One region of the Sporacetigenium sp. TC11 genome, then DNA from elsewhere that is predicted to be linked to it. Evidence: riboswitches for the same ligand, from Rfam matches in the RefSeq annotation. Region 1 holds a riboswitch; each other region holds the start of a gene.
What was found. A riboswitch is a leader RNA that binds a small molecule or an ion and turns the genes downstream of it on or off. The one in region 1 is predicted to bind cyclic di-GMP.
Positions count from the first base shown of each region.

Region 1 (8,432 bases):
GATTACAATATTGATTTAGAATTAAAACCTGTTAATAACAAAGGTAAAAAGAGATTTTTTGTAATTCCAATGGTTGTAACTTCTATTATAGTAATTACTTTAAGTGTAATTTTTAAATATGGATATATATCAATTATTATTGAATTATTAGTATTTGCAATTTGCTATTTCCAATATAAAAACACATCCATAGGATACAGTGAAGAAAAGATAATAGCTACTTTAGGAATCTTTACTAAAAAAATTATTATAATAAAAATGGATAAGGTTGAAAATATAACAGTTTCAGCTTCATTTTTTCAAAGAAGAGACGATTTATGTACCTATATTATAAATTATTATGGTAAGAAGCTAACTGAAGTTGTAGTACTTAGACATTTGCCAAAGGAGCATTTTGAAAAACTAAGAAGTAAATTAATTAAATCTTAGATTATGTATTACAACTTATTCTATTATTCATATACTATATTAATATTTATTTTGGAAAGGAGCATGTATATGAATAATAGACAACAGCAACAAAATGTACCACCGATACCTCCTATACTACAAGAGCAATATAATCTTCCTATATTTGATATAATACGTCAATTAAGAGAAGGTAGAAATCAGAGAGTAGCATTGAAAACAGAAGAAGAGGGTTTTTTTCTATCGGCTGTAAATGGTGGTGGAGGAATTGTAGTTGCTAATTCAATTAGAATAGGCTCAAATGAGATTTTCACATTAATACCACAAGGGGCAAATAGAGAAAAAGTTGCTATACAAACATCTAATGGTAATTACTTAAGTTCTATAGATGGTGGTGGAAATAGGGTAGATGCTACAGCCACTGTTATAGGAATTAATGAACTATTTACAATGGTTCCAGTAGGACCTGATAAAGCTAATTTTGTTACATCTAAGGGATATATATTATTAACATTGCCAAATGAACCTAGACTTTTGACGGCTTATGGAGTTGCAGCAGGTCCTAGAACAAGAATGGTAGTAATACCACAAGCTTAATCCAAGCGATAGATGCTTGGACTTTTTTGTTGCATTTGTATTAATTATTCATATAATATATTAATATTTGTTTTGAAAAGGAGCATGTATATGTATAATAGACAAGAACTTGAAGGTTTGAGCACTACTCCTGAAATAGAAAAATTCATTCAAGAATTACTTATAAATCCCATAATAGAAGAACAAATACATCTACCTATAATTCAATTAGTACTACAATTAAGAGAAGGTAGAACACAAAAGGTAGCCATGAGATTGAAAGAAGGTTTTTATGTATCTGCTGTAGGTGGTGAAGGAGGCGCTGTAGTTGCCAACTCAACTACAATAGGTCCAAACGAGACTTTTATCTTAGTCCCACAAGGAGTATATAGAGATAGAATTGCTATACAAACAGCTAATGGGTATTATTTAAGTGCTATAAATGGGGGTGGAAAGAGAGTAGTTACAACTACTACTATAGGCAGAAATGAACAGTTTATTATGGTTCCGGTAAATCCTAATCAAGCTATATTTGTTACAAATATAGGTTTTTTTTTAATACCATTAACAACTGAGCCTAGATTTTTGACAGCTTATTCAATTGCAGCAGATATGAGAAATATATTTACAATAATCCCACTACCGTAATTATATAAATAGTATATAATATCTATATAATGTATATAAATATCCCTAAAATATAAATTTGACTAAAGAATAAAAAATAATAGGAAGTTGAGAGAAAATATGAAAATACTTATTGATGCAGATGGATGCCCAGTAGTTGATATAACTATAAAAATTGCAAAAAAGTTCAATATAGAAGTTATAATTATATGTGATACATCACACGTTTTTAATAAAGAAGGGGTAGAGACTATAATAATATCCAAAGGCAATGATGCAGTTGACTTTGCCCTTGTAAATAAAGTTAATAAAGGGGATATTGTAGTAACTCAAGACTATGGACTTGCAGCAATGGTACTTTCTAAACAAGGATATCCAATTAATCAAAGCGGGCTTGTTTATACTTCTGAAAATATAGATCAATTACTTTACACTAGACATATATCTAAAAAGATTAGAAACTCAGGGGGAAGACTTAAAGGCCCTAGAAAAAGACAAAAAGAAGATGATATTAGATTTGGAGAAAGTCTATCTATTCTTTGTGAAAAATTACTTTAAAAAAGGGGATTTATGAAAAATAAAAAAACTTTAAAAATAATCATATGGGTAATGGTAATTTTGCTAATGGGAGGAGTTTTATTTGTTGTCAACGGATTTATAGGAAATCCAATTTCCGGTAAAATCGCAGATAATGCAATAAAAAAATACGTTGATGATAAGTACACATCTTTAGATTTAGAAGTTGAAAAATCGAGATATAATTTTAAAGATGGTTCATATGGTGCATTGGCAAAATCAAAAAACAGTATAGATACTCATTTTTATATTTATTATTCTAATGGAAAGATAAAATATGACGAATATGAAACTTCTGTATTGGATATGTTTAATACACTACAAAGACTTTCGGAAGAATATTCGGAAGTTGCAATATCACTTATAGAAAATGAGTTAGGCTATGAAAATACTACAATGGTAATGTATAATAATGGTGAACATGATGATGAAAATTTAAAGCTCGATATGAAGTTTGATAAGTCACTTCCAATTGATTCTGAGGTTCTTATACGTATTGACTTAACTGATAATTCTATGGAAAACATATCAAAAATTTTGACTGATGCTCATGGGGTTTTCGTCAAAAATAATTGTAATTTTAGTAAATATGGATTTTTTTCAGAAGTTGATAATGCTATGGTGATGATAGATAACGTTACACCTAAAGACATAGAAAATGGTGAACTTCAAAGCTTACTAGAAAATGCTAAAGACAATGAAGGGTCAAGTGAAATTAGTGTTTTTATAAAAGAAGATAATAAATAAGAGCCAATAGTTTATTGGCTCTTTTAACATTAACGTATAAAGTTAGTAACAGCTCTTTGCTCTTTTTCTGGCAATTTAATTCCTGCTACTTTTCCGGCATGGATAGATTTTAAAAGCCAGGCCATATTCTTACCTAGTGTTCTCATTGTCTGCATTCCTTCTAAATCTTGTTTTACTTCTTCAGGAGTATTTCCATGAACCATATTCCAATATTGAGAAGATACAATAGGCATATTTGAAATAGTAAAGTATTTATTTAATTGGTCAAAGGCAGCACTTGAGCCACCACGACGACAACTTACAATTGCAGCACCAGGCTTATGCTGAAAAATACTGCTAGAATAGAAACATCTATCTAAAAAAGATGTTATTTGACCAGATGCACCTGCGTAATGTACAGGAGAACCAAATATAAAACCATCAGCTTCTTTAGCTTTTTCTAATGCAATGTTTACAGTGTCATCGTTAAATACACATTTGCCAGAGTTACTAGTATAACAATGGCCACAAGCTGCACAACCTCGGATAGGATCTTTTCCAACATGGAAAATTTCTGTTTCAATATTTTCTTTTTCTAATTCCTTTGCAACTTCACATAAAGCAGTATAAGTACATCCATTAGGTTTTGGACTTCCATTAATAAGTAGTACCTTCATGTTACTCACCTCATTTATATTTTTTTACCAATATTAGTATACAATAACATATTTTGAAAATATACCAACAATTAAAAAAGAGAATTCCTATATAGAAATTCTCCCTTTTTATATTTGAGCAAGGTCCCATCTGGTCGTTAGCGATATGAGGGTAGCGAATTTTATAAAGCTACTTCACCTTTTAAACCTATAGATTCTGCAACATTTTGCATTCCCTTAATAGTCTCACCAATTATTGTATTTAATTCCATATCTAAAAGGCATGCACCTTTTTCAATAACCTCTCGATTTACCCCTGAAGCAAAGCTTTTTTGGCCCCATTTCTTTTTAACTGACTTAGGTGTTAAATCTAAGACGCTTTTACTTGGTCGAAGAAGTGCAGTTGCTGTTATAAGTCCAGTTAATTCATCTATTGTATATAATACTTTTTCCATTTTATGTATAGGTTCAACATCAACACATAGGCCCCATCCATGACTTACAACCCCATGTATATATTCTTCAGGATATTTATTTTCTGATAATATATCTCTTACTTTTACGCAATGCTCATTAGGGTACATTTCATAGTCAATATCGTGTATTAAACCAATGACACCCCATTTTTCTTTATCAGGTTCATTAAATAATTCTGCAAAATGAAGCATTACTGCTTCCACAGCCAATGCATGGCTTATAAGACTTTCAGTTTTAGTATACTCTTTTAGAAGTTCAAAAGCTTCTGCACGAGTAGGTATCTTGTTTCCATAAAAACCCCTTCTTTCATGAAATCTTTAGTTTATTCTGTATTTTTAGTTTTTTTGTTTGAAAAATATAATAAACTTTATTACAAATAATGTCAAGGGCTAAGGGGGTATAAAACTTAAGGATTTCTTAAGATGTTTTTAATAAGTTCTTAAACTCTATAGTGCATAATGAGTATATAAAATAAGCGAGGGGGACTTCATAATGGAAAAACATTATTTATATATAGTTCTTACAAGAACAAGTACAGTAATATCAAGACTTATTCAATTTATAAAAAATGATAAATATACTCATGCAGCTGTTTCACTTGATAAAGAGCTTAACTTTATGTACGGCTTTGGTAGAAAATATGCTCATAACCCTTTTATTGGAGTATTTAGAAAAGAAGAACTTAATAAAGGAATATATAAATCTCATAAGAATTTACCTGGAAAAATAATAGAAGTTGAGGTAACGAAGGATCAATATGAAGATGCCAAAAATTTATTAAATGAATTTATTATTAATAGTGATAACTACAAATACAATTATAGAGGTCTTATAGACGGAATATTTAACAATGAAGCATGTTATGAAAATAGGTTTTTATGTTCTGAGTTTGTTTATCACATTTTAAAAGAAAGTAATATTGCAGATCTTAAAATGTCTAGAAATCTTGTTAGACCTCAAAACTTAATGAACATAGAAAGTAAGACGATATATGAAGGCAATCTTAAAAATATAGAAAATCAAAACACTGATTACAATTTATGTCTGTTATTATTGCACCAATACCAACTTACCGCTGATTTAAAGGATGATATATTATATATGAAATGTAAGTGGAATAATATATAAAAAATTTTCATAATCTTGTACTTAAACTAATATAATATATTGTTAGGAAATAGTTATTTTTATAACGATTTTGTTAACACACTACATATTATCACCATATAGTGTAAGTGTAATATTAGTATTATAATTTTAAGGGGGATTAACATGAAAAAGATTTTAGGCCTAGGATTAACAAGTTTAATGACTGTAACACTACTTAGCGGATGTACACCACCTAAAGAAGAAGCAGTAGCGCCATCAACTGGATTGAAAGATGGATCTTATCATGCAGAATATGACAGAAAAGACGTTAGAAACTGGACTGCTTTTGTTGATATCACTGTTAAAGATGGTAAAATAACAGAAGCATACTATGATTATACAAATGAGAAAAAAGAAATGAGAACAAAATCTCAAGGGTATATAGATGGATTTAAAGCAGCCAATGGATATACACCAAGAGAAGGTTTTGATAAACTTGGAGCTAATCTAATTGAGGTTCAAGATGCAGCAAAAGTTGACGTTGTAACTGGTGCTACTCACTCATCTAGAAACTTTAATGAACTTGCAGCAGCTGCAATAGAAAAAGCAAAAACTGGCGATGCTACAGCGGCTATAGTACCTCTTTATGAAGACGGTAAATACAAAGTTGAAGCAGATAAATTTGATGATCACGGTTGGAAACCTTTTGTAGAACTTGAAATAAAAGATCATAAAATTGCAACTGTGAACTTTGATTATATAAATGAAGCTGGAAAATTAAAATCTGAAGATGCAGAATATAAAGCTAATATGGAACCAGTTGCAAAAACTTATCCAGCAAAATATCTTCCTGAATTAGAAAAAGCATTAGTAGATAAGCAACTTATAGGTGATGTTGAAGCTGTAACTGGTGCCACACATTCTTCTGACAACTTCAAAGCATTAGTAGAATATGCTTTAGATGATTTAGCAGAAGTAGGTAAAACTGGCACTGCTACTATGAGTATGACTGAAGAATAAAATATATTTTATATCTATTATATATTTACAAAGTACTACAAAAAATATATAATTTAGAAATAGAACTAAAATTTGATAAAGGCAAACCTATGGAAACATAGGGACGCAAAGCTAAAGGGGCTAATTTTATAAGTATAATTATGCCAGCCAGTTGCCGAAGAGAGCATAGATATGTGTCTATTAAAGCTACTCTTTTTGAGTAGCTTTTTTTATCTCTTTAAAGTTTATCAATTCTTTTAAAATGAATATTAGTTCGTACAAATATTAAAAGAATAAGGGAGATGTAAAAAATGAAAAAAGTATTAGCATCAATTGTTTGTGCAAGTGCATTATTAGTACCTAATACTTCAGTATATGCTGCTGAAGAAACTACAGAAACAGGTGCAGGAATAACACCAGATCAAATAACTTATAGTACAGATACGTTATTTGAGGATATTCAATTATCATTCACTTATAATGATGAACAAAAAGCAGATTTATTAATTGATATCGCTGAAGAACGTCTTTCAGAAGCTACAGAGATGGCGGAACAAGAAAAAAGTGAATTTGTGGAAACAGCAATAGATGGCTATCTTGAGACAATAGATGAAGCTCAGGATCAGGTTCTAGATGTTATCACAGATGAAAATATAGGTGAAGAAGTTAAAGAAGATTTAATAGATGGACTAGAAAATATATCAGTAGTAGATGACATAGTAGAAGAAAACTTAGCAGATGATCAAAAGGAACAAATCGAAGAAAATACTGAAGAGATAAGTTATGCAGCGAATGTTGTAGCGGATATAGATGTTGAAACTGTAAAAATCCTTCGTGATAAAGGATTTGGATTTGGCAAAATAGCATATATTAATTCTTTGTCTACAATTAGTGGAAAATCAGTTGATGAATTAGCTAGTTTAGTTGTGGATGATGGCAAAGGCTTAGGAGAACTTTCAAAAGAATTAGGTATTAGTCCATCACAAATAAGATCAAATAGTAAATCTAAAGAAAAAAATGTAAAGAAAGAAAACATAGTGAATAGTGATGATGTTGTTGAAACTAGTGTAGCTGATGCAAGTGAAAACGTTGTTAAAACTAATGTAAATAACGACGTTATTAAAGCTAATACGTCTACTTTAACAAAGGAAATAGATAAAACAAAAGATAAAGAAACAAAACAGCAACCAAAACTAGACAAAGAAAAAGAACAGTTAAATAAAAATGAAGAAGTAAAAAAGCAGCCAGAGATAAATAAAGAAGATGAAAAAAAGCCAGTAAAAATAAAGGAAGATAAAGAAAAAGAAGAAATTGTAAAGGATAAAAAAGAGAATAAAGATAAGTAATCAGATATAGATAGAAATAACTATATAATTTACTTGCAAAAAGGGTGGCCAAACAGCCGCTCTTTTTAATTTGAATGATTTAGTCATATTTATGACTAAATCTTATTATTCCACAGATTGTTAGCGATATTATAGAGCAAAATAGTGCTTTTAGAAACAACTCCATACTAAATATATACCTCCATTAAATATAGATAACATAATATAATTCTGCAATGTATATAAAAATCCTTTTCAATTAAATGAAAATTAGAAAAATTTCAACGAGTACTTATATTATAAATATACGTAAAACTTCTAAAATTTTGTAGGGTAATAAAAAATAATATAATTTTAAATATACTAAAAGTTAATTATAAGGAGAAAGAACTTGGAAAAAACAATAAGAGAGCAAATTTTTGAATTAGCAGATGAAGATTATAAGAAGTTTCAAAGCAAGTTATGCCCTGGTATTGACAATATTATAGGAGTGAGACTGCCGCTACTTAGAAAACTTGCAAAAGAAATAGCTAAAGGGAATTGGCGAGAATATATAAAGACATCGAAAAGTGAATACTATGAAGAAGTTATGCTACAGGGTATGGTAATTGGTTATATAAAAGCTGACATTGATGAAGTGTTAAGTTATGTTACTGACTTTGTGCCCAAAATTGATAATTGGTCTGTTTGTGATAGCTTTTGTATTGGATTGAAATTCACAAAAACAAATATGGAACGTGTTTGGGGTTATATTGGACAATATCTATCATCAAAACAAGAATTTGAAATGCGTTTTTGTATTGTAATGCTTCTAGATTTTTATATAGAAGAAGAATACATTGATAGAGTGCTTATATTATTAGACAAAGCAAGGCATGAAGGATACTATGTTAAGATGGCTGTTGCTTGGGCTATTTCAATTTGTTATATTAAATTTCCAGAAAAGACAATGAAATATCTAAACAGTAATACA
Region 1 covers NZ_JBYVNY010000014.1:61,791-70,222, forward strand. Annotated here, with positions in the region: gene ACUSRV_RS15675 (PH domain-containing protein) at 1-429, shown strand, start outside; gene ACUSRV_RS15680 (fascin domain-containing protein) at 499-1,005, shown strand; gene ACUSRV_RS15685 (fascin domain-containing protein) at 1,096-1,632, shown strand; gene ACUSRV_RS15690 (YaiI/YqxD family protein) at 1,732-2,169, shown strand; gene ACUSRV_RS15695 (YfjL-like protein) at 2,182-2,934, shown strand; gene ACUSRV_RS15700 (flavodoxin family protein) at 2,964-3,590, opposite strand; gene ACUSRV_RS15705 (HD domain-containing protein) at 3,752-4,327, opposite strand; gene ACUSRV_RS15710 (hypothetical protein) at 4,539-5,174, shown strand; gene ACUSRV_RS15715 (FMN-binding protein) at 5,319-6,155, shown strand; cyclic di-GMP riboswitch class I at 6,226-6,314, shown strand; gene ACUSRV_RS15720 (DUF5667 domain-containing protein) at 6,446-7,480, shown strand; gene ACUSRV_RS15725 (DNA alkylation repair protein) at 7,851-8,432, shown strand, end outside.

Region 2 (8,432 bases), on a different contig from region 1:
ACCTCTTTATGAAGATGGTTCATATAAAGTTGAAGCAACTGATTTCGATGATAAAGGTTGGAAACCTTTTGTAGAACTTGAAATAAAAGATCATAAAATTGCAAATATAAATTTTGATTACATAAATAAAGACGGAAAATTAAAAACTGAAGATGCAGCTTATAAAACTAAGATGGATGCAGTTGCAAAAACTTATCCAGAAAAATATACTGCTGAATTAGAAAAACAATTAGTAGAAAAACAATCTATTTCTAAAGTTGACGTTGTAACAGGAGCTACACATTCTGTTGAAAACTTCAAACTACTAGTAGAATATACTTTAGATGATTTAGCAGAAATAGGTAAAACTGGTACTGCTACTATGGATATGAGTGCAGAATAAAAATAATATATAACAACAAAATCCCCGACAGGAATGTCGGGGATTCTTTTATATGATACCTTCTATTTGATAAGTTTTTAGAAGTTTAATTATATAGCTTAGTGTGCAAAACTCCTTATCTAAGTTTTCTTTAATAGCGTTTAATCCATTTATTAAAGTTCCCTCATCAAAGTTTTCAAGTAGTATCATCATGCTTATTGGACTAACAGATCCATTCTTTGTATCTAATACCCTTGCAGCTTTTACATACTCATTAGTCATTGCCTCTTTAGCAGCATTTTCAAGTTCTTCACTAATTTCTAGTTTTGGCATTTCATCAAATATCTTAACATTTGAATTTGATAAATCTAAATTAACTGCTTTATTTATATCTGTGGATACAAATATAACATTTTTGAATTCTGCTCCTTTAAAATCTACGCCTTCTAAATTTGCAGAGTCAAATACTACATTTTCAAATTTAGCTTGTTTAAACTTACTTCTTTTTAAATTTGTAGCAACAAATTCAGCAGATTCAAATGTACATTCATGAAAATCACATGACTTAAATTGTGCACCTCTTAAACTTGCATAATTAAAGTTTGAACCTGAAAAATCGCAGTTATAACAATTACTCCTTCTTAGGTCTTTGTACATAAAATTCTTGTTTGTTTTTTTTATGTTGTTATAGTTAAAATTATCAATTACCTTTTTCTGTATAGCCATAATTACCTCCATCAAAATATGTTCTACTTTAGTTTATTATTTACTTATTTTTATCCTAATAATACTTAAAAAACTCTTATATCAAAAGATATAAGAGTTTGGTTTTATACTTTATTGGTTGCGGAGGCAGGACTTGAACCTACGACCTTTGGGTTATGAGCCCAACGAGCTGCCAACTGCTCCACTCCGCGATATTGTGATTAAATTATAGTAATTTTTGGTTGCGGAGGCAGGACTCGAACCTACGACCTTTGGGTTATGAGCCCAACGAGCTGCCAACTGCTCCACTCCGCGATATTGTGATTAAATTATAGTAATTTTTTGGTTGCGGAGGCAGGACTCGAACCTACGACCTTTGGGTTATGAGCCCAACGAGCTGCCAACTGCTCCACTCCGCGATATTGTGTTGTTTCATTGCCTAAATACTATAATAACACACATATTATAATATAGCAAATTTATTTTATTATAAAATAAAATCATCTACATAAATGTATAACTTATGGTATTTATCAGTGACCATTAATACATCCAATTACATATAATGTAAATAAGACTAGCTCAATATTTTATTAAGGAGAGAATGGTTTATATGTGGAAAGAATGTATTTGTGGAAAGGATTGTAATTCCTATCTCGAGTCTTTCTTCAATTCAATAAGCGAAGGGGTTGCCTTTCATAAGCCAATTACTGATGATAATGGTGATCCTATGGACTATAACTTTTTAGAAGTTAACAATGCTTTTACAGACATCACTGGATTGACTCGACAGGATATCGTAGGAAAAAGATTTTCAGATCTTAGATCTATTTTGAATGAATTTTGGATTGATACTTATGAAAAAATTTTAACATCAGCCATACCGATTAGTTTTGAAACTTATAATAAACAATTGGATAAGCATTTTAGAGTTTATACATTTGGTTTGGCAAATGGCAATTTTACCAGTTTATTTGCTGATATAACCGATTTGAAAAAAACTAATGAACTTATGAAAAAACATAAACTTTTATTTGATAATGCACAAGATATTATTTTCTATGCAGACATTAATGGTAACATAATAGATGCTAATATGAGTGCTATTTTAAAGTATGGATATACTCTCAGCGAATTAACTAAATTAAATGTTCTAGATTTAAGACACAATTTAACTAATCACTTATTCCAAGAACAAATGAATATAGCTGATAAAAATGGTCTTACATTTGAATGCACACATATTAAGAAAGATGGAAGTAGTTTTCCTGTAGAAGTGAGCGTTAAAAGTGTACTAGTTGATGAAGAAAGATTGAGAATTCACATTGTCAGAGATATATCTGAAAGAAAAATAGTAGAAGAGAAAATGTTGTATCTTGCAAATTATGACTCACTTACTGGAATACCAAATAGAAGCTACCTTATGAAACACCTAAATTTAATATTAGAAAGTGCTCGTAGAGGAAATTTCAAATTTGCTTTAATGTTGTTTGATATTGATAAGTTTAAAAGAATTAACGATGTATATGGACATACCTGTGGCGATGTTGTTCTTAAAGAAATTGCCCAAATTGTTCAAAATACTATTAGTGAAGTAGATTTTGTTGCAAGGCTTGGCGGAGATGAATTCGTAATAATTCAACCTTATGTAGATAGTTACGAAGATGCATCTACCCTTGCCAATAAAATTTTAGAAAAACTTAAGACCCCACTAAAGTTAGATGAAATAGAGTTAACTATATCTTTGAGTATAGGTATATCTATTTATCCCAATGATTCAACTGATATAGAAACACTTATAACTTATTCTGATAAAGCTATGTATATTGCAAAACAAACTTATGGAGGATCTTTTGAATTTTACTCAAATATTAAGGATATATATTAATAAAAAGGTTGTATCAATTTTTGATACAACCTTTTTTACTAGTAATTTTTTTTAGGTCTTAAGTCCGATTGACTTAAATGTTTTTTTATAATATATGAAGTTCCATCCTTTTTATACTCAGCTTCATAAGAATATCCGTATTTTTCAATTTCATAATAATCTAATATCTTTACAGAGTCTCCTGCTCTTAAAGATATAGTTTTTGTATTAGTATCACTACCATCAATGTGAGCTTTAAGCCTTCTACTCTTTGCTATATAAGCAGTATCATTTATATCAAATTCTCTTTTTATCATAAACTCTCCTTAAGTATGTGTATTAATATAGTCTATTTTATCCATTATAAACGTTATTAATTCCAAAAGCAACTAATACCAATCCTACAATTATATTTAATATATTAATAAATGATGAATCTAAAAAATTATTAATATAGCTTCCTAAAATTGAAATAAGCGTTAAAAATAATACAGTTGACAACACTGCTCCAAGTCCAAATAAATACATATTCTTTTTATCCATATTTTCTTGGGAGATTTTTGTAGAAAAGACCCCTGCCCAAAACAGTATTGTCAATGGATTTGATATAGTTAATAAAATTGTTTTTAAAAATATATTTTCTGGACTTTGATTCAATACAAAATTCAAGTTTGGGAGAATTGAAATCCCAAAAGACCCTACAATATTACTTAATCCAAAAACAATAAGTACAATAGCCCCAAAATATTTTATTAATCTTTGTGCACTTTCATATTTATTTAGTACAGATCCTATACCAAATATTGCGGCAAGTATATACAAGCAATCAATAATTGTTACCCCTAGCACTCCAGTCTCTGCTGCAAAAAATCCAGATGAAGCCGCAGTCTGAAAAATAAATAAACATATAGGTCCTACTGCAAATTGTAATAATATGCCAAATCTAAATCCTTTCAAAACCATACAGTGGCCTCCTATCTATTAGCAGTTTCTTTTAATGTTGATAAAACAATCAATGTATTAGATTTTCTAACACCTTTAATAGACTTCATTTTGCTACTTAAAAAATCCTCTAACTCTCCTGTATCATTCATAAGAACCTTTAGCATATAGTCATATTCGCCTGCCATATGATGGCATTCAATTACTTCAGAAAATTGAACAATTGTTTCTCTAAAGTTTTGTATATTTGCTGTTTCATCAATATTTACAAATATAATTGCCAGAAGTTTATATCCCATTTTTTCACGATTAACTTTAATAGTATATTGTTCAATAATATTTGATTCTTCTAATTTTCTAATTCTTTCCGAAACAGCAGGTATAGATAAATTCACTTTCTTGCTAATCTCTGAAACAGTGGCTCTTCCGTTTTCTTTCATGAACTCAAGGATATTTGCATCAATTATATCCATGTCTAAATCATCCTCTCTTAATCAATTTAATTTATTATATAAATAATCTTAAAATTAGTAAACCAAATTAAAATATATCAATAATTTTTTAAGAATAATATGTTTTTACTTAAAATTTTATATATTTATGTCATTATACTTAAAGTTTTAAAGATTATTTTAATTCCTTAACTTTTTTATTATAGAAAAAATAAATTGATTTAAAAGCTATGTAGGAATATGATTAGAAATAATATATTTTGATTTATATTGTTTCTTTATACCAAATATAGTAAAATTATGTACAAGATATATGAGTCTATATCTTAATAAATATATTATAAGTGAAAAAGGCAAATCATAGGAAACTATGAGACGCAAAGCCAAGGGCCTGAACCACGACTTGAATTTTACGTGGATGGTAGCCGGTTGCCACAGGGAATATAGTTTTCTTATCTATAAGCCTTATTTAAGGTTTATCTTTTTCCCAATTCCCCTTTTTCGCAAAGAAAGGTAGGGTCATGCCATGAAGAAAAATTTTCTTCGGAGTTTTCTAATTTTAGTAGTAATATTGGCGTTTCAACTAGTATTTCCTTTGGTAAATGCATACGCATTAACTACCAATAATGACATACTGCCTCCAAGTAACCTATCAGCCCCACTCATTACACCGAGTAATGTAAAGCTTTCATGGAATTCTGTATATGGAGCTAATGGTTATAATGTGTATGGAATTATTGACAATCAGCTTAAACTCCTTGGTACAACAACATCAACATCTTATACCTTTAATAGTCTACCAGAAGGTTCGTATAGGTATGTTGTGTCAACTTTAAGTGCTGATGGCGAATCAGGTCCATGTGCTCCTGTTTCAGTTAATATTGTCTATCCAAGCATGGTAGCACCAACAACCTTAACAAATAGGATACAAAATGGTAACGATATCGTACTAAGTTGGTCAACATCTCAGTATGCCGAAACCTATAACCTCTATCGAATTAATTCAGATGGGCAAAAAACATTTGTTACCTCGTCAAAATCATACACTTACTCAATTACTAATACAGATGCTGGAAACTATACCTATGCGGTTTCTGCGGTGAATTCCCTTTATGGCGAATCTCCAATGTCAACTTCTACACAGGTTCAAGTGGTTTTGCCAACTATGACTGCTCCAAGTAACCTCACATACTCATTATCCAATGGAAATGACATCACCTTAAAGTGGAATACTGTTCCATATGCAACAGCCTACAAAGTATATCAGATTATTAATGGTCAAAAAGTTTTAAAAAGTACATTGTCTGGAACGTCTGTTACGTACACCAATAAACAAGCTGGTGATTATATCTATGAGGTTCATTCCTACAGCGATCGTTTTGGTGAATCAGATAATGGAAGTCAAACCTTATTTACTCTAGTTATGCCAACAATGCAATCACCAGGTAATTTAACAAATAGCATTACAAATGGAAATGACATCACATTAAAGTGGAATACTGTTCCTTACGCAACAGCTTACAAAGTATATCAGATTATTGATGGTCAAAAAGTATTAAAAAGCACATTGGCAGGAACATCTGTTACGTACACTAATAAACAAGCTGGTGATTATGTTTATGAGGTTCATTCCTACAGCGATCGTTTTGGTGAATCAGATAATGGAAGTCAAACCTCCTTCACTCTAATACTGCCAACAATGCAGTCGCCAGATAATTTATCATACAATATTACAAATGGAAATGATATAACTCTAAAATGGAACGCTACTCCTTACGCAACATCTTATAAATTATATCAGATTATTAATGGTCAAAAAGTTTTGAAGAGTACATTAACTGGGACTTCTACAACATTGTCCAATATGCCTAGTGGTGATTATGTTTATGAAATTCATTCTTACAGTGACCGCTTTGATGAATCTAATGAAGGAAGTATTATAACATTCTCATTAATTCATCCAGTTATGCAATCACCAACAAACTTGGTGCAGACAATTAAAAATGCTACCGATTTTACTTTAAGCTGGAATGCATCTCCATACGCTACAAGTTATAAAGTTTATCAGATAGTTAATGGGCAAAAAGTTCTAAAGAGTACAGTAACTGGTACAACTGTTTCATATACAAGTATGTCACCTGGTGAATACAATTTTGAAGTTTACTCATATTCTACACGCTTCGGTGAATCAGAAAATGGAAGTAGTATTACAGTTAACCTAAATGGCCAAACAATGCAGGCGCCAACAAATCTAATTTATAGTATTGCAAATGGTAACGACATCACTTTGAGATGGACAGCCGCTCCATATGCAACAAGCTATAAAATCTATCAGATAATTGATGGCCAACAAGTTTTAAAACAAACTGTATTTGGTACTAGCATAACGTTCTCTAATATGGTTGCTGGTGATTATGACTATATTGTTAACTCAGTATCCAACCTTTTAGGAGAATCTTCAAGTGGAGTAGAAACCACTTTTGCTTTAATTCATCCAACGATGGAAGCTCCAAATAACCTAGCATATAAAATTCAAAATGGTAATGATGTCCAATTAACATGGTCAGCAGTGCCATATGCTAACAGTTACAAAATATATGAAGTAGTTAATGGACAGTTAGTATTAAAAACTACTGTAACTTCAACATCTGCAACACTGACTAACGTGCCAGAGGGTGAACATGACTATATTATTAAATCTGTAAGCGCTCGCTTTGGTGAATCACAGGATGGAAGCCAAGTGTCATTTTCACTTATTTTTCCAACAATGCTTGAACCAAGCAACTTTACATATAGTATTGCTAATGGCAATGATATTACCTTAAAGTGGAACTCAGTTAGTTATGCAACATCTTATAAAATTTATCAAATTATAAACGGAGAAAAAATCTTAAAACAAACTGTAACTGGCACTAGCATAACCTTCACTAATATGGCTGAGGGAGATTATACTTACGAAGTTTACTCTTACAGTAGCCGCTTTGGTGAATCACAAGTTGGAAGTAAAACAAACCTTACTTTGATTTTCCCAACTATGCAATCACCTGCTAATTTAACTAATAGCATTTTAAATGGCAATGACATGAACTTAAGATGGGCAGCTGTACCATACGCAACAAACTACAAAATTTATCAAATTGTAGATGGAGAAAAAATATTAAAACAAACCGTTACTGGTACTAGCGTAACCTTCACCAATATGCCTGAGGGAGATTATATTTATGAAGTTCATTCATATAGTAGTCGCTTCGGTGAATCTAGTGAAGGAAGCTCAGTAAGCGTCAAATTAAATTGGCCAGTAGTACAGCCTCCTACTTTAAGTAGAACTGTTTCTAACGTTAATAATATTACCCTATCTTGGCAGTCAGTTAATTGGGCAAACGAGTACCGTGTTTACGAAATAATAAATGGTACAAAACAGTTAATATATAAGGGAACAACCCTAAGCTATAAAGTTTTCAATCTATCAGAAGGTACACATAGTTTTCAAATAACTGCATATAGTAATCGCTTTGGTGAATCAGCTTTATCAAAAGAATTATCTGAGAATATTATATATCCAGTTATGCAATCTCCAGTAGCTAACTTGAAACTTATAGACAAAACAAGTGTACAAATTACTTGGGACTTTATCACTTATGCTAACGGTTATAACGTATACGAGATTATAGATAATACACCTGTTTTACTTGTAGAAAATCTAAATAACTTGTCTTACACAATTACTGATCTTTCATACGCAAACCACCAATATTATGTTACTTCATTCAGTAACTCATTTGGTGAATCTGATCCATCTAATACTGTTGTAGCAAAACTTATTGTTGACACTAAACCCCCAGTTACAAGTGCAAATACACCAACCAACTGGACAAATAGTGATGTAACTGTAAATCTAGCTTCATCAGATGATATAAGTGGTGTTGTTAAAACTTTCTATTCAATTGATGGCTCTAGTTACTTAGAAGGTAGTTCTTTCACAATACAAGATGAAGGAATTCACAAGGTATCTTTTTACTCAATTGATGCTGTTGGAAATATTGAACCTTCTAATACTATTTATGTAAAGATAGATAAGACTGCACCAGTTACTACTTCAAATGCA
Region 2 covers NZ_JBYVNY010000002.1:181,308-189,739, reverse strand. Annotated here, with positions in the region: gene ACUSRV_RS03855 (FMN-binding protein) at 1-382, shown strand, start outside; gene ACUSRV_RS03850 (pentapeptide repeat-containing protein) at 431-1,087, opposite strand; tRNA gene ACUSRV_RS03845 (tRNA-Met) at 1,203-1,278, opposite strand; tRNA gene ACUSRV_RS03840 (tRNA-Met) at 1,306-1,381, opposite strand; tRNA gene ACUSRV_RS03835 (tRNA-Met) at 1,410-1,485, opposite strand; gene ACUSRV_RS03830 (PAS domain-containing protein) at 1,680-2,954, shown strand; gene ACUSRV_RS03825 (hypothetical protein) at 2,993-3,250, opposite strand; gene ACUSRV_RS03820 (LysE family translocator) at 3,288-3,896, opposite strand; gene ACUSRV_RS03815 (Lrp/AsnC family transcriptional regulator) at 3,908-4,348, opposite strand; cyclic di-GMP riboswitch class I at 4,670-4,764, shown strand; gene ACUSRV_RS03810 (OmpL47-type beta-barrel domain-containing protein) at 4,854-8,432, shown strand, end outside.
Region 2: linked by a shared signal. The riboswitch ahead of ACUSRV_RS03810 (OmpL47-type beta-barrel domain-containing protein) and the one ahead of ACUSRV_RS15720 (DUF5667 domain-containing protein) in region 1 are both predicted to bind cyclic di-GMP.

Region 3 (8,432 bases), on a different contig from region 1:
TCAAATCTTCTGCTTCTTTATATTCTGCTAACATATCCCTTGCCCTAGAAGCTACCATTTTGTGTTCATCTTCAGCTATTTCATTCATAAGTCTACTGACACTGTTTAGTACATCTATTGCTGGATAATGGTTCTTGTGAGCTAAAGCTCTTGATAAAACTATATGGCCATCTAATATCCCTCTAGTTGTATCTGCTATAGGTTCATTAAAGTCGTCTCCATCAACTAAAACTGTATAAAAAGCTGTTATTGATCCTTTATTAGATGTACCTGTTCTTTCCATAAGTTTTGGAAGCATAGCAAATACAGATGGTGTGTACCCTTTTTGTGCAGGTGGCTCTCCTATAGCTATACCTACTTCTCTTTGAGCCATTGCAAATCTTGTAACAGAGTCCATCATCATAATTACCTTTTTCCCTTGATCTCTAAAATACTCAGCTATTGCTGTTGCTGTAAGAGCTCCCTTTAACCTTATAAGAGGAGATTTATCTGATGTTACACATACTACGACTGACTTTTTCATTCCCTCTTCTCCCAGATCTCTTTCTATAAAATCTAGGACTTCTCTTCCTCTTTCACCTATTAGTGCTATTACATTTATATCTGCCTTAGCATTTCTTGCTATCATACCTAGGGTTGTACTTTTCCCAACCCCACTACCTGCAAATATGCCTATTCTTTGTCCTTCTCCACAAGTCATAAAGCCATCTATTGCCCTTACACCCGTATGCATTATATTCTTTATTCTTTTTCTTTTCATAGGATCTGGAGGTTCATTGTTCAAACTATATCTTTCTCCAAATAATATACTTGTTCCATCTATTGGATTTCCTATTCCATCTAATACTTTGCCTAATAGATCGTCACTACATCTTACACTTAATGGTATTCCCTTTGATATAACTCTACATCCTGGAGATATCCCCACCAAATCTCCTAATGGCATTAGTATTACTTCGTCATCTTTAAATCCAACGACTTCACAATCAATAGGACTGTTCATTTGGTTGTATACAACACATAACTCTCCAACGAAGGCCTTTATCCCTTCTACTTCCATGGTAAGTCCTATTATTTTTTTTACTATACCTTCAGATATAGTAAAATCTATATTATTTATTTTCTGTGATATTTTTTCAAAATCTATAGATATACTCATATTTTATTCTCCAAGTAACTCATCTCTTAATCTTTCAAAGCCACATTCTATTCCTATAGTTACTTTTCCATTATCTTTTTGTATAACAGCATTTCCTATGTCTATACTATCGTCTACTATCACAAATATATCTGAATTTATTGCTATTGTACTTTTCCAATTATCAATTTGATATTCAATACTCTCTTTGTATATAGAATTGCATTTAATTATAAATGTTTTACTTCTTTTATGTTCCTCGATTGTTTGTTTTAATAAGTTATTCATAGAGTCTTCATCTTTGAAGTGCTCTCTAAGCACAGATGAAGCAATATCTAATGCTATTCTTACTATATTTTTACTTTGTTCTTCCATATAATTAGCTACTTCTTTGTTTGCTTGAAATAATATATAGTCGGCTTGCTCTCTTATTGTTTTTGCTTCTTCTCTTGCCCTATCTATGTGTTCTTCGTAGGCTTCTTTATAACCATCTTCATATCCATTTTTTGTTCCTTGATTGTATCCTTCTATATAGCCCTTTTTTTCACTTTCTTGTATTCTTTCTTCAACATTGCTTAATATTTGTTCTTTCTTTTGCTCAGCCTCAGCAATAGCATTTTTAATTATATTTTCTGCCTCTATATTTGCATTATTTATAACTTCTATTTGTATGTCTGCAATTTCTTCTTGTTTTTTTGTATCTTCAGTGTTGTTTTCTAATATTTTCAAACTAACACTACCTTTATATATAGCTTTATCGCTTTTGATAACACTACATGATAAACTCATCTTCAGCGCTCCTTGTTATAGTTATTACTCCTTCTTCCTCTAGCTTTCTTATTACATTAACTATATTTTGTTGAGCTTCTTCTACTTGAGATATCTTTATTGGTCCTAATAGATCAATTTCTTCTTGTAATGCTTCAGCTGCTCTTCTAGATTGATTTCTATAAATAACTTCTGCAACTTGTACCCCTGCAGCTTTAAGAGCAAATGCAAGATCTTTTACGTTTACTTCTTTTAAGATTTTTTGTATCGATAAGTTATCAAGTTTAACAATATCTTCAAATACAAACATATTAGCTTTTATTTGATCTGCAAGTGTAAAGTCTCTTTCCTCTATACTAGTTATGATGCTCTTTTCAGTTTTTCTATCAACATTTACTAATATATCTACTAATGTATCTACTCCACCAGATGTTTCCATGTCTATCTTATCTGTCATGTCTATTTTCTTTTCTAGCGCTGCATCTATTGTTTTTATAACCGCTGGCGAAAGATTTGATATACTACCTATTTTTAGTGCGACTTCATGTTGTAATTTTTCAGGTAATTCAATTAATACTTGAGCAGCTTTTTCTGGTTGTATGTTAGCGAGTATAATAGCCATAGTTTGAGGGCTTTCATCATGTATTGCATGTAATATATGTTCTACATCTGCCTTTCTTGCTGACATAAAAGGCTTCGAATGTGCCTCGTATCTTATACCTTCTAATAGTTTGTTAGCCTTACTACTTCCTAATGCTCCACTTAATAGAGACGTCGCATACCCTATACCACCTTCAATTACATAGTCCTTAGCTTTGTTTATTTCTATAAATTCTTGAAGAATCTCTCTTCTTTCCCTTGATGAAATAAACCCTATATTTGCTATTTCTACACCTATTCTCTGTATCTGAGTTTCAGGTAGATCTTTTATTATAACTGAGGCTACTTCAGGTCCAAGTGTCATTAATAAAACAGCGGCTTTTTTTGACCCCAAAACTTTCTTATTGTTATTTAAATCTCCTAAGTCAAAAGCATTAGCAGTTTTAGTCTCTAGATTCATTAAATTATCACTCCTAATCACTTAACCATTTCTTTATTATTTCTGTTACTTGATCTGGTTTTTCTGTTGCATATATCTTAACTTCTTCTTCTAAAGTAAGCTCTTCATCATCTGCATCTATAAACTGTAATTTCTTTTCTTCTAATTCTTCTAGTTTTGCATTTATTAAGTCCATATTAGCTTGATCATCTTCTTCAAACTTAGATTTTCTTCTTTTACTAATAAACAATACTGCCCCTAGTATTATAATTAATACTGATGTAGCTATAATTACATAAGTCCCTATTTTAAATAATTTATCCATCTGTGCCTCTTTTTCCATTGCCTGTAATTCTTTTTCTCTTTCAGCTTTGGCCGCTGGATCAAATTCCATTGATACTACAGATATACTATCTCCTCTAGCAGTGTTCATACCTATAGCATTTGATACTAGGTCCTCAACATTCCTTGTAATTGGAGCACCTAAGTCACCATCTATTGCTACAGATGCTGTTATTCTTCTTACCTCTCCTGGAGCACTAATTATATTTGTCTCTGTTTTTCCTACTTCGTACTCTATTGTCTCTTCTTTACTTTGGTTTTTGCCTGCCCCATTATTTGCTGTATTGCTCATATTATTATCTACTAGCGATCCTCCATTAGAGTTATCTGTAGATGTATTTTCAGAACGTGTCTCTTTTTTGATAACCTTTTCTGGATCTATTTTTATTTGTGTTGTTTCTGTAGTGTCAAAATTAAGGTCTGTATTAACAGTTACTTTTACCTTTCCAGCGCCAAACATAGGCTCCAACATATCTACTATAGATTTTTTTAGCTGAGTATTTAGTTTAGATTCGGCTTGTTTTGTTTCATCTAAATTAGCTACATTTTGAGAATTATTTTGTTTATCTTCATCAAATATTCCCTCAGATAAAAGCCTCATATTTTGATCTACTACTTCTACGTTTTCCTTAGGTATGTCGTTTGTACTTCCAGATATCAGAGATACTATTGATTTAACCTGCGAGTTGGTTAAATTAGTTCCTGGTTTTAGTGTTATGTATACTGCTGCTTTTCCAGGTGTCGATTCCTTTACAAATACAGATTTCTCACCTTGGGTTATATGTACTCTAGCATTTTCTACTTGGGAAAAGCTTTTTATTGTCTTTTCAATTTCTCCTTGAATCATTCTTTGTTTCTTGATTTCAAATTCTTCATCTGTTAAACCTATAGAAGATCCTTCATCCATTAGTTCAAATCCTTTTGAACCGTTAGTTATAGTTGGTGAAAGTTCTAGTCTTAACTTATCTACCTCTTGTTTTGGTACATATATTGTATTGCCTTCTATTTTTGTATCTACTTTTCTAGATTCTAGTTCCTGTGATATACTTGCTGCATCCTTAGGGTCTAGGTTTGAAAATAAAACATCATACTTACTTTTCTGAACATACGTCGCTGTAAATATAGTGGCAAGTATAACAGCTATTGCTCCTACTCCAATTGCTATTTTTTTAGCATTGCTTAATGACTTGAGTTTTTCAACACTATTAAGCAAGAAAATTTTGACTTTTTCAATTATATTTTGTTGTTCCATTTATTTACTCCTTGCTTAAAAGACTATATTTGCACCTTGTTTATTTCTTGATATGCTTCAACAAACTTGTTTCTTACTTCAAGAAGTAATTGCATAGACATTTGTGCTTCTTGTGCTGATAGCATAACATCATGCATTGCTACGTTTTCTCCTTTTATAAAGCTTTGAACCATATTATCTGAATTTACTTGGGCCCCATTTACATTATTTATAGCTTGTTTAAATATATCCGAAAAATTTGAGTTTGATTGTTCTGTTACCTTATTGTCATTATTTATTAGCTTACTACTAATTTGAGCTACTTCAGTTATCTTCATTCCCTACCCCTACCTTCCGATTTCTAAAGCCTTAGATATCATATTTTTTTGAGCATTTAATGTATCTACATTAGATTCATAAGCTCTTGATGCAGCCATTAAATCTGACATTTCTACTAATATATCTACATTTGGATATTCTACATATCCTTTTTCATTTGCATCTGGATGTGATGGGTCATACACTTGCTTTAATGGTGATTTATCATCTTCTATAGCCGCAGCCTTTACCCCTAACATCCCTACTTTTTCATCAAAGTTTTCTTCAAATACTGCAACTTTACGTCTATATGCCTCTCCATTAGCTCCCCTTGTAGTACTCATATTGGCTATATTTGAAGATATTGTATCTATTCTAAGCCTTTCTGATGATAACCCACTTGTACTTATTCTCATCCCACTAAAAACACTCATTTAATTACCTCCCAGATATAACACTCTTTGTTATTGATATCTTACTGTTCGCTAAAGTTACTAATGCATTATATTGAAGACTTGTAGCTGCTTGATTTACCTTTTCTGTTTCCAAATCAACATTATTTCCATCTACTCTCATACTTGTTGAATTATCTACCTTTTCTTCTATTTTAGGTGTTGCACTATTTAATGTTTCTTCGAAACTTACATACCTTCTTTTGTAACCAGGTGTATTTATGTTTGCTATATTATGAGCTATAGCTTTGCTCCTTAAATCTGTAGCGCCTAGTCCTATTTTAATTAAATCGTATGTATTCATGACTACCTCCTTATATAAAAAAAACTACTCCGAAGGAATAGTTAAATACGAACGCACTTAAATAAAGATACATAAGTGATGTAAATTCTGCTCGGATGCAACTGGCTGACATAGTTATAATAACCGTAGTCCCTATAGCTTTGTGTCCCTAGATTTCTCTAGGTTTACCTATTTAATTTTTTAATTGTACAATTTTTTTACATTTTTTTACAAATAAGCACATTTTCTGACAATCTTATTTCTAATATATTAAATTATATACTATTTTTACCTTTTTTACTATGTATTAAGGTAAATTGTGACAAAATTTTCCATTTTATATGTACTAAAAAAGCTACTCAGAACGAGTAGCTTTAAACTCATTCGCAACTGGCTGACATAGTTTTACAACCTTAGTCCCTATAGTTTTGCGTCACTAGATTTCTCTAGGTTTGCCTATGTAATTTTTGTGTAAATATATTATAAATCCATTATACGTAATTTTTACAAATTTTAATAGGGTTTTTTAAAATTTTACATAAATTTCTTTTTTTCTGCAATAAAGTAAATTTAACAACTATAATAATTCTAACTAAATTGTATTTTAAATTTGATTTTTATATAAAAAAAGCATGCGCATGAATTTAAATTAGTTCATACTCATGCTCTTATTTTAAACTACTTAAGAATATCAATAACAATATCACTAATGATATTATTTTGAGAATTCATATATTTATATGGGTTTGTCAAAACAATTTCTTTTGTATATTTGATAATATCTAAATAATCTTTTGTATAGCTTTCTTTGTTTTTAATTTTAGATTTAACTCCTTCTATCATTTGCTCTAGTACAATTAAGTTGGATTTAGATTCAGATAATTTAGTTTTTATACTGGTTATTTCCCTCAAAGTATTATTTATAATATCGATAGTTTTATAATCAGCAGTATCTTTATCTAAGTATATATAATCTGTTTTATTTTCTTTATGTTCTCTATCATCGTCACCTTGAAAATCTTTTTTTATATCATCTATTTGCTTAACAAAGTCTTTAATTGCATTTTTATACTTAGAATTTTCTTTGCTTTCATTATTTATTGCTTGCATATAAACTTTTTTAGCTTGTTCAAGAGAATTTTCTATTTGACTTATCTTTAGTTCTTCAGATTGAATTAAAGATATTTTTTCTTGAATATTTCTCTGTTGATAATCCATACTATTGACTTGTATTCTAATATCGTTATACACACCGAGATTTATATTACTATTTTTATCTTTTTTTATATCCTTTTCATTATCTGTTTTTTTGTCCCCTGTCTCTAGCTTATTATCTTTATAATGTGATAGATTTGTTTCATATATTTTCAGATCGGATTTATTGTTTATTATCATATCAATAACTCCTCAATTATATTATATTTATGATAAAAATAAAGAGTAAAGCCAACGCTTTACTCTCTATATCTAATTAATTATCTTAATAACTGCATTACACCTTCTGGTTGTTGCTTAGCTTGCCCTATCATAGCTTGTGCTGCTTGATTTAATAAGTTTAATTTAGATAAGTTGACCATTTCTTTAGCTACATCTACATCTCTTATTCTTGATTCTGCTGCAGTTAAGTTTTCAGATGAAGTTGTTAAGTTAGAAGAAGTTGCTTCTAATCTATTTTGAGTAGCTCCTAAGCTTGCTCTGTTAGTACTTATGCTTTCTAAAATAACATCTACTGCATCTTGTGATGCTTGTGCAGTTGTAGTATCAGTTACTAATAAGTTTTGAACTCCTGCTGCTGCAGTCTCTAAATCAAACAAAGCTACAGTTCTTGTTTCAGCATTAGCTCCTGCTTGTATAGTTATTGAAGCATTAGTTCCATCTAAAAGAGCTTTTTCATTGAACTTAGTTTCTACTCCTATTTGTAATATTTCTTCACCTAACGCCTTTAATTCTGTTGCTATTTTAGTTTGGTCTGCTCCTGTTAATGTTCCATTTGCACCTTGTACTGTTAACTCTCTCATTCTTTGAGCTATGTTTCCAGCTTCTTCTAAAGCACCTTCTGCAGTTTGTACTAAAGATATACCATCTTGAGTATTTCTATTAGCTTGTTCCATACCTCTTATTTGCGATCTCATTTTTTCAGAGATTGCTAATCCTGCAGCGTCATCTCCAGCTTTAGTTATTCTAAGACCTGAAGATAATTTTTCCATAGAATTTCCTGATAATGCAGTGTTTTTAGTCATTTGGCTATGAGCTATCATAGCGTTCATATTAGTGTTTACTCTCATTTTTTGCACTCTCCTTAGTTTTTAATCGACATCCTTGTCTTATTTATAGATACTTGGCTCAAGTATCCTACATTATATATATCGGTAAGTTTCTTAAAAACTTTACACCTTTTTATTAAAAATATTTAATTTTTCTTTGCTTAAATTTGCATAAGTGTTATTAGCTTGTTTTGATATTCTATATTCCATAAGTTCATTCTTAGCCTCATGAACCTTGATATTAAATAAGTTTGATATTTCTTTTTCTATTTCTAATAAACCTTCTTTAATAGCTTTTTCTCTAAAAATGTTTATATCATATATATCTTTTAGAATATCTTCTCTTTTTTCTAAATTTTCATCTATAATATCTAATTTTTCATTTTTTAAGCTTTCCAGTAATTCTAGTGATATTTCTTTGTACAAATTGACTTTATTATTCATAATATCACCTACATCTGAGTTTGCTGTGATAAGTAACTCATCTGCGAATTAAATTTATTCATAGATGATTCTAATTTTGCAAACTTTTTATACAATTGCGTTTCTCTATCATCCATTTTTCTTTGCAAGGTCTTTATCACTTCTTCTTGTTTT
Region 3 covers NZ_JBYVNY010000009.1:123,748-132,179, forward strand. Annotated here, with positions in the region: gene fliI (flagellar protein export ATPase FliI) at 1-1,159, opposite strand, end outside; gene ACUSRV_RS13150 (FliH/SctL family protein) at 1,163-1,927, opposite strand; gene fliG (flagellar motor switch protein FliG) at 1,911-2,966, opposite strand; gene fliF (flagellar basal-body MS-ring/collar protein FliF) at 2,980-4,539, opposite strand; gene fliE (flagellar hook-basal body complex protein FliE) at 4,563-4,856, opposite strand; gene flgC (flagellar basal body rod protein FlgC) at 4,866-5,270, opposite strand; gene ACUSRV_RS13175 (flagellar basal body protein) at 5,275-5,592, opposite strand; cyclic di-GMP riboswitch class I at 5,686-5,771, opposite strand; cyclic di-GMP riboswitch class I at 5,954-6,038, opposite strand; gene ACUSRV_RS13180 (hypothetical protein) at 6,250-6,966, opposite strand; gene ACUSRV_RS13185 (flagellin N-terminal helical domain-containing protein) at 7,047-7,856, opposite strand; gene fliT (flagellar protein FliT) at 7,959-8,279, opposite strand; gene fliD (flagellar filament capping protein FliD) at 8,288-8,432, opposite strand, start outside.
Region 3: linked by a shared signal. The riboswitch ahead of ACUSRV_RS13175 (flagellar basal body protein) and the one ahead of ACUSRV_RS15720 (DUF5667 domain-containing protein) in region 1 are both predicted to bind cyclic di-GMP.

Region 4 (8,432 bases), on a different contig from region 1:
AGAAATAACGTGGCATTAAGTGGCCAGAAGTAGAACTTTCACTACCAAATGTAAAGCTTAATCCTTTTAAGTCTTTTAATTCTTTAGCATCTATACCTTTTTGAGTTATAAAAACAGAGTGAAATTCTTGATCCATAGGTCTTTGAGCTATAGCTTGTGCATTAGGAACCAAATCTCTTGCTTGAACTCCTGTAAGACCACCGAACCAAGCTAAATGCATTTCTCCTCTTTCAAAAGCAGTTACTAATGCTGCATAATCACTAGAAGGAACAAATTCAACTGGCACTCCAACTTTTTCGTTAAGATATTTTTCAAGTTCATCAAAAGATTTGTTTAATTTTGATGCATCTTGATCAGGTATTGCACCTATTTTAAGTATTTTTTCTTCCTTAGGCTGTTCCGAAGTTTTTGAACTACAAGCAGTAAGTGATATTACCATTAATACTGCTAATAAAGCTGTAATTATTTTTTTCATAATTATCCTCCAATTATATAAAAATCCGTGTATATTTAATTTTATTGTATAGTATTTCTATAGGTATTGTAAAATTTCAAAAATCTATATCTATATACTTACATATAGAAAAAATCTATAATAAAAAGTATTAAAAACTAGAGTTATATACTAAATGTATAAAAAAATTACAATATAGTGTATAATATACAAGAAATATATCGAAAAGGAGGAGATTAAAATTAATAATATAAATATAAAAGATGATTTACTAAACATAAAGCCTAAGGCCTTAGATATTAAAAATTTTGAAAATCTTTCTTATGAAAATTCAAATATAGATAAATCACAAATTGATCTAAATACCTTTAATAAATTAAGTTTAACTAGTGATAACATAAATGAATTATTACAAGGCCTTGAAAAGATAGTTATAGAAAAGGGAAATAAAAAAGATGCAGTTATAGATTCCTATACTATATATAATAGCGCTTTAGATATGATAAAAAACAATGATATTACAAATTCAATAAGTGAACTTAACAAAGCTATAAAATTAAATCCAAAAGATACAGATATATTAAACTTACTAGGTATGTGTAACTTCTTACAATGTAACTTTGATAGATCTCTAGGTTATTTTTCAAAAAGCTTTGCTTATAAAAAAAGTGATATTGCAAGTAAATATATAGATATTATGAGTTCTATGGATTTTGACACTTTTCTTGAAAGATACAATCATGCTATAAGATTTATAAGGGAAGGTTTATATGAAGAAGGAACTCAAATATTTAAACACTTAACAGAGGAATACCCACAACTTATAGAGCCGTACATAGTCTTAGGACTTATTTGTATGGAAAGAAAAGATGAAATAATTGCAAGGAATTATTTTAATAAAGCTTTAACACTAGATAAAAGTAATGAAATTGTTATTAAGTTTATAGACAAAAGAGTATATAAAATAGATGAAAATATAGAAAAACCAGCTAAGAAAAATCCAAAGGACAAAAAACAAAAGAGCAGTAAAAATAAGAAAAAAAACAGTTTACCTGTAGCAGTAATTGCTCTTTTAACAGCAGGAATAATAGGTCAATCTATATATGGATACAATAAAATATCAAATTTAAATAATCAAGTTAGTACATTAAATACACAAGTTGGTAGTTATAAAGAAGATTTAATAAAATCAAAAGAAGAAAATTCTGAGCTTAAAGCTCAAATCGGAAGCATTAAACCTATAATTAAAAAAGAAGTTTTAATTGCAGATGAACATGCTCTTTATAAAAAAGCATTAGACGAAAAAGAAAGAGGCCTACGTAAAGATGCAATAAAAAGCTTTGAATATCTTGCAGAGTATGGAAAAGACAAGTTATATGTTTCAGAATCTATATATATATTAGGTAGCATTTATGAATCTAAAAAAGATTACGATACAGCTTTAAAATACTACAATAATTATGTAAATAGATATACAGCTAAAGATAACTACTACGATCACTCATTGTATAATATAGCTATGATATATAAAGCACAAGGTGATATAGCAAAATGTAGGGAAAAGTTAAATGAACTAATAAACCAGGTTCCAGATAGTATATACAATAATTCTACAACTAAAAAAATATTAAATAGTTAATTAAAAAGGAAAGCATTATTAAATGCTTTCCTTTTTTGTATAAATATATCTACATACTTTATTTTTCATCAAATTTAAAAGGGTTTTGTTATTACATAATGAATATATTATTATGTAAAAATATTGCAAGCATTTAAGGAGGAACCTAAGATGAAAACTTATACAATGTCAAAATTAGTGAAATCAGAAGATTTAAATCACCACGGAACTTTATTTGCAGGAAGAATGGCTGAATGGTTTATAGAAGGCGCATTTATAGCTGCTGCAAGCACATACAAAAATCCTGATAATATGGTTTGTTTAAAAATGCATGGACTTAAATTTACTTGTCCTGTAAACAAAGGAGAAATAATAACATTAGAGACTAAGGTTATTTATACAGGAAATACTAGTATGACTGTTTATGGTAAGGTTGTAAAAAACGGAGATATAGAAAAGGTTATAGTAGATGGTTTTACAACTTTTATATGTGTTGATGAAGATGGCAAAAAAATGCCTCACAATATAGTTCTACAAGAACCAGAAAATGAAGCAGAAGCAAAACTTAGAGAATATGCAAAAAACTTAAAATAAGTTGATACAAAAAAAGAAAGTATTATTGGTACTTTCTTTTTTTATATCAATTTACTGCAAATTTTGAGAAAGATCCCTGGCTTTCAAGGTCGTTGGCGACATTAGCGTAGCTAATCTTAGATTTTGTTAAATTTAAAAGGGTTTTGTTGTTATTTAATGAATATAATATTATGTAAATATATTGTAATTATTTACATAATATGTAGAAATTAGCATTAAAAAATATTATAATTAAATAAAATGGCATACTACGCAAATAAAGTTTGATTTTAGAGGGTAGTATAAAATATAAAAAATTCGATAAAGGCAAATCTAGGAAAACCTAGAGACGCAAAGCTACAGGGACTAATTTTATACTTATAAGTATAATTATGTCAGCCAGCTGCCGAAAGGAGCGGATTAATAAGCACTAACAATTTTAAAAAAAGGAGTGGTTTTTTGAAAAAGAAGATGCCAATAATTTTAACAACTCTAGCTGTACTTCCATTAGCAGCAATAGATGCTAATGCAGCACCTAATGTGGGTGTAGTTACAGCTTCTTCGTTAAATGTAAGAAGTGGACCGAGCACAAATGATAAAATTTTATTTAAATTAAAAAGGAATGATAATGTAAACATATTAGATAATTCAAATGGATGGTATAAAATAGAAGCCAAGTCTGGAAAAGTAGGATGGGTATCTGGGAAATATATAAATATAGGAAATGCACCTAATCAACAGGATAGTACAAGTACATTAAAAAAGGTAGTAAACATAGACGGATTAAACATGAGAAGTGGACCAAGTACTGCATTTAGGGTAAATAAGGTATTAAACAAGGGAATAGAGGTAGAAGTAGTATCAGAAAAAGATGGTTGGTCACAAGTCAAATATAATAATATGAGCGGACATGTAGCAAGTAGATTCTTAGATGATAAGACAGAGTCTAAACCAGTACAACCACCTAAAGAAGATATTGTACAAGATAATAATGAACAACCGGTTAAGAGTATAAAAAAGGTTGTGAATATAAATGATCTTAATATGAGAATGGGACCAAGTACTAGATATAAGGTAATAAGTGTATTAAATAAAGGTGTAGAAGTAGAAGTAATATCAGAAAAAGATGGATGGAGTAGTATAAAATATAATAACCAAACTGGTAGTGTAGCAAGTAGGTATCTAAATGCTACAAAAATTCCTGACAATACTCAAAAGCCAGATGAACCTAAGGTTCCTGATAATAATCAACCTATAATTACTGTACAAAAAACAGTAAATGTAGATGGGCTTAACATGAGAAGTGGGCCTAGTACTACATACAAAGTAGTTACGGTATTAAACAAGGGAACTAAGGTAGAGGTAATATCAGAAAAAGATGGATGGAGTAAAATAAAGTACAATAATCAAAATGGCAATGTAGCAAGCAGATATTTAAATGAAATAAAAATTCCAGATAATACTCAAAATCCAACACAGCCTGATGTTCCTAACACAGGGGATAATAATTATGGAAGTAATAATGGGACTGTTGAGGAAAAGGTTTTAAATTATACTTTAGAGGAACATTTAGCAAAACAAGTAGTACTAGATCAAGTAATACATTCAGCAAATGTTAGAAGTGCAATTACCCTTACTAGCTTTTCAAGAGCAGTTGAAGATGATATAAAATATTATCTAGATCCAGTTAATTTTGTAAAAACTCCAAATGGAATGTATCAATTTTTAAAGTTAAATAATTATAGAGAAATATCTGAAGAGAAGTTAAATAGCTATTTAAACAATTTAAAGTTTAACTCTAATCAAAAAAACATATTTGAAAACAAAGCTAAAGTATTTATAGATGCATCGAAAAAACATAATGTAGATGTTGTATATTTAATATCACACGCTATGTGGGAAACTGGATATGGAACTTCTCGTCTAGCACAGGGACAGACTTTATATTCATACAAAGGACAAACCCTTAGCCAACCTGCTGTTGTATATAATTTCTATGGAATAGGGGCTATAGACAAAAACGCAAACGTATATGGAGCAGAGGCTGCATACTGTAATGGATGGACAAATGTAGATGCAGCTATATATGGCGCTGCAGATTGGATATCAAAAAATTACGTTAATAGTTCAAAATATAATCAAAACACTTTATATAAAATGAGATGGAATTATGATGTAACTTGGCATAGGTATGCAACAGATGTAAACTGGGCAAATGGAATAGCAAATATTATGAACAATATATCTTATATGTATAATAATACAAATATAGTTTACGAAGTACCTAAATATAAATAATAAGAAAGTATTTAATAATTGAATATATACAAAGCATATGATAAAATAACTAAGTAATTAAATAAGACAGTTTATTTGTACCATCCTGTCTATAAACAAAACTAGGGCTATATATTACAATTATTGTAGTATATGCTTTTGTATTTTTTTGTTTATAAAGAGGCTGTTAGGCCTCTTTTTTATTGCGTTTTTGTATCCTAGACATTGAGGAGGCACTATGAAGAAAATAGGTATTACAACAACAGTTCCAATAGAAATTCTTATAGCAGCAGGATATACCCCTGTTGATTTAAATAATATATTTATTACGTCAGATGATTACTTTAGTTATATAGATATGGCTGAAAAAGATGGATTTCCTAAAAGTATGTGTGCTTGGATTAAAGCAAAATACGGAGTATGCATAAAACACAACATAGAAGATATTGTTGGTGTAGTTGAAGGAGATTGTTCTAATACAAAATCTCTTATGGAAGTACTTTCTTTAAATAATATAAATATACATCCTTTTTCATATCCAAATGATCACAAAAAAGAAAGTTTAAAAAAAGAAATGGATAAGTTTATGGATATCTTTAATGTAAGTATAGAAGAAGTAGAAAAAGTTAGATTAAAACTCAATAAAATAAGGAAATTAGCTAAAAAGATAGATGAGTTAACTTATATAGAAAATAAAGCCACTGGATTTGAAAATCATTTATATCAAGTTAGTTCAAGTGATTTTAATATTAATATAGATGAATTCGAGAAAGACCTTATAAATGCAATAAAGGATATAGAAAATAGAAAACCACAAAACCAAAAAATAAGACTTGGATATATAGGGGTTCCGCCTATGACAGGAGATATATACACTTTTGTAGAAAATTTTGATGCTAGATTTGTATACAATGAAGTTCAAAGAGAATTTGCTTTTTCTAGATATGAAAATAATAGTAGTATTTATGATCAATATTATGATTATACGTACCCTTATGATATAGATTTTAGAATGGATGAAATAAAAAAACAAATAGAAATAAGACAATTAGATGGGATAATACACTATACTCAAGCTTTTTGTCATAAAGCAATAGATGATATTATTTTCAAACAAAAGCTAAACGTTCCTCTATTAAATATAGAAGGTGATAAGTTAAATACATTAGATGCTAGAACTAAACTTAGAATTGAAGCATTTTTAGATATGTTAAAAGACAAAAAAGAAGGTGTAGACATATGCGTATTGTAGGAATAGATTTAGGAAGTAGAGAAGTAAAAATAGCTATTATGGAAGACTCATCTATAGTTCATAAGTTTAAAATAAGTACCGTATCCTTTTATAAAGAATATTGCCACTATGACAATAAGATAATAGTAGATTTAGATAAATTAAACATAAAAGATGTAGATGTATTTATATCTACTGGATATGGAAGAAATAATACAGATTTAAATAAATTTACTCCTATAAATGAAATAAAAGCACATGTATATGGAGCTGTTTATCAAAGTAAATTAAAGGACTTTATATTACTTGATATAGGTGGACAAGATGTCAAAGTAGTAAAAGTAGAAAATGGAATTACTACAGATCTTGAATTAAATGAAAAGTGTGCAGCGTCTTGCGGTAGATATCTAGAAAATATGGCTACATTACTAGAAATATCTTTAGAAGATATGAGTAAACACTACAAAGATCCAATACAGCTTAATTCAACTTGTGCTGTATTTTCTGAATCAGAACTCATAGGAAAAATAGCAGAAGGAGCTAGTTTGGATAGTCTATGTGCAGGAGTTAATTATTCCTTATATAAAAGATTAGAGCCGGTTTTAGGTAATTTTAAAAGTAGAAGATTAGTAATTAGCGGTGGAGTTGCTAAAAATCAGGCTATACAAAAATATTTAAATGAAAGATACGATGAAGTTATACCTTTAGATGATCCTCAATTTAATGGTGCTATAGGTTGTTGCTATTATGGATATCTAAAAAATAGGAGGTAAATTATGTATATATTAAAAGCAGAACACAGTTTTGACAGTGCTCATTTTTTAGCTAACTATAAAGGCAAATGTGGTCATATACATGGACATAGATGGAGAGTATTAGTAGAGGTTCAAGGCAGTGAGTTAGTAGATGGTGGACAACTAGATGGAATGGTTGTAGATTTTGGAGATCTTAAAAAAGATGTTAAAGAAATGGCTGATTATTACGACCATTCACTTATTATTCAAAAGGATACTTTAAGAAAAGAAACCTTAAATTGTTTATTAGAAGATGGATTTAGCGTTATAAATGTAGAATTCAGACCTACAGCTGAAAATTTCTCTTATCACTTTTATAAACACATGAGTAGTAAGGGGTATGATGTTAAAAGAGTTACAGTTTATGAAACTCCAAATAACAGTGCAACCTTTGAAAAAGGAGAAGTATAATATGAATAAATATAATGTAGTAGAAAAATTTGCTAGTATAAATGGAGAAGGAAAAAAGAGCGGACAACTAGCAGTTTTTATAAGATTAGCAGGATGTAACTTAAGATGTTCATATTGTGATACAATGTGGGCAAACACTGATGATGTAGAATATGAAGTTATGACTAGTGAAGAAATTTATAATTATATAAAAAAGACGGGCATTAACAATGTGACATTAACTGGTGGAGAACCTTTAATGCAAGATAATATAAAGGAATTATTGTTGTTTTTATCAAAGGACAAAAGTCTAGATGTAGAAATAGAAACAAATGGAAGTGTTGATATTAGAGATTTTCTAGATATATTACAGAACCCTCCAAGATTTACTATGGACTATAAATTGCCTGGTAGTAATATGGAATCTAACATGTATTTAGAAAATCTTAATAATTTAAGAATATTCGACACAGTTAAGTTTGTAGCTTCAAACTTAGAAGACCTGGATAAAGCCAAAGAAATAATAGAAAAATATGATTTAGCTAGTAAATGTAGTGTGTATATAAGTCCCGTATTTGGTAGCATAAATCCAGAAGAGATAGTTGAATTTATGAAAGACAATAAAATGAATAATATAAACTTACAAATTCAACTTCATAAAATAATATGGGATCCTCAAAAGAAAGGAGTATAGTATGAAAACTAATATAAACAATGAAAAAGCAGTAGTAGTTTTTAGTGGCGGGCAAGATAGTACAACTTGTTTATTTTGGGCAAAAGAAAGGTTCAAAGAAGTTATTGCTGTTTCTTTTGATTATAATCAAAAACATATACAAGAACTTCAATGTGCCAAGGATATTTGCAATAAACATAACATAGAACATCATATACTAGATATGTCTTTATTAAATCAACTATCTCCAAATTCTTTGACTAGAGTAGATATAAATGTTGATAAAACTCAAAAAGAAGGAGAACTTCCAAATAGCTTTGTAGACGGTAGAAATTTATTGTTTTTAACATTTGTAGCTGTATTTGCAAAACAGAGAAATATTAATCACATAATTACAGGGGTATCTCAAAGTGATTTCAGTG
Region 4 covers NZ_JBYVNY010000002.1:328,413-336,844, forward strand. Annotated here, with positions in the region: gene ACUSRV_RS04555 (putative selenate ABC transporter substrate-binding protein) at 1-475, opposite strand, end outside; gene ACUSRV_RS04560 (tetratricopeptide repeat protein) at 954-2,093, shown strand; gene ACUSRV_RS04565 (acyl-CoA thioesterase) at 2,244-2,666, shown strand; cyclic di-GMP riboswitch class I at 2,962-3,056, shown strand; gene ACUSRV_RS04570 (SH3 domain-containing protein) at 3,105-4,943, shown strand; gene ACUSRV_RS04575 (2-hydroxyacyl-CoA dehydratase family protein) at 5,161-6,174, shown strand; gene ACUSRV_RS04580 (acyl-CoA dehydratase activase) at 6,162-6,926, shown strand; gene queD (6-carboxytetrahydropterin synthase QueD) at 6,930-7,358, shown strand; gene queE (putative 7-carboxy-7-deazaguanine synthase QueE) at 7,360-8,031, shown strand; gene queC (7-cyano-7-deazaguanine synthase QueC) at 8,033-8,432, shown strand, end outside.
Region 4: linked by a shared signal. The riboswitch ahead of ACUSRV_RS04570 (SH3 domain-containing protein) and the one ahead of ACUSRV_RS15720 (DUF5667 domain-containing protein) in region 1 are both predicted to bind cyclic di-GMP.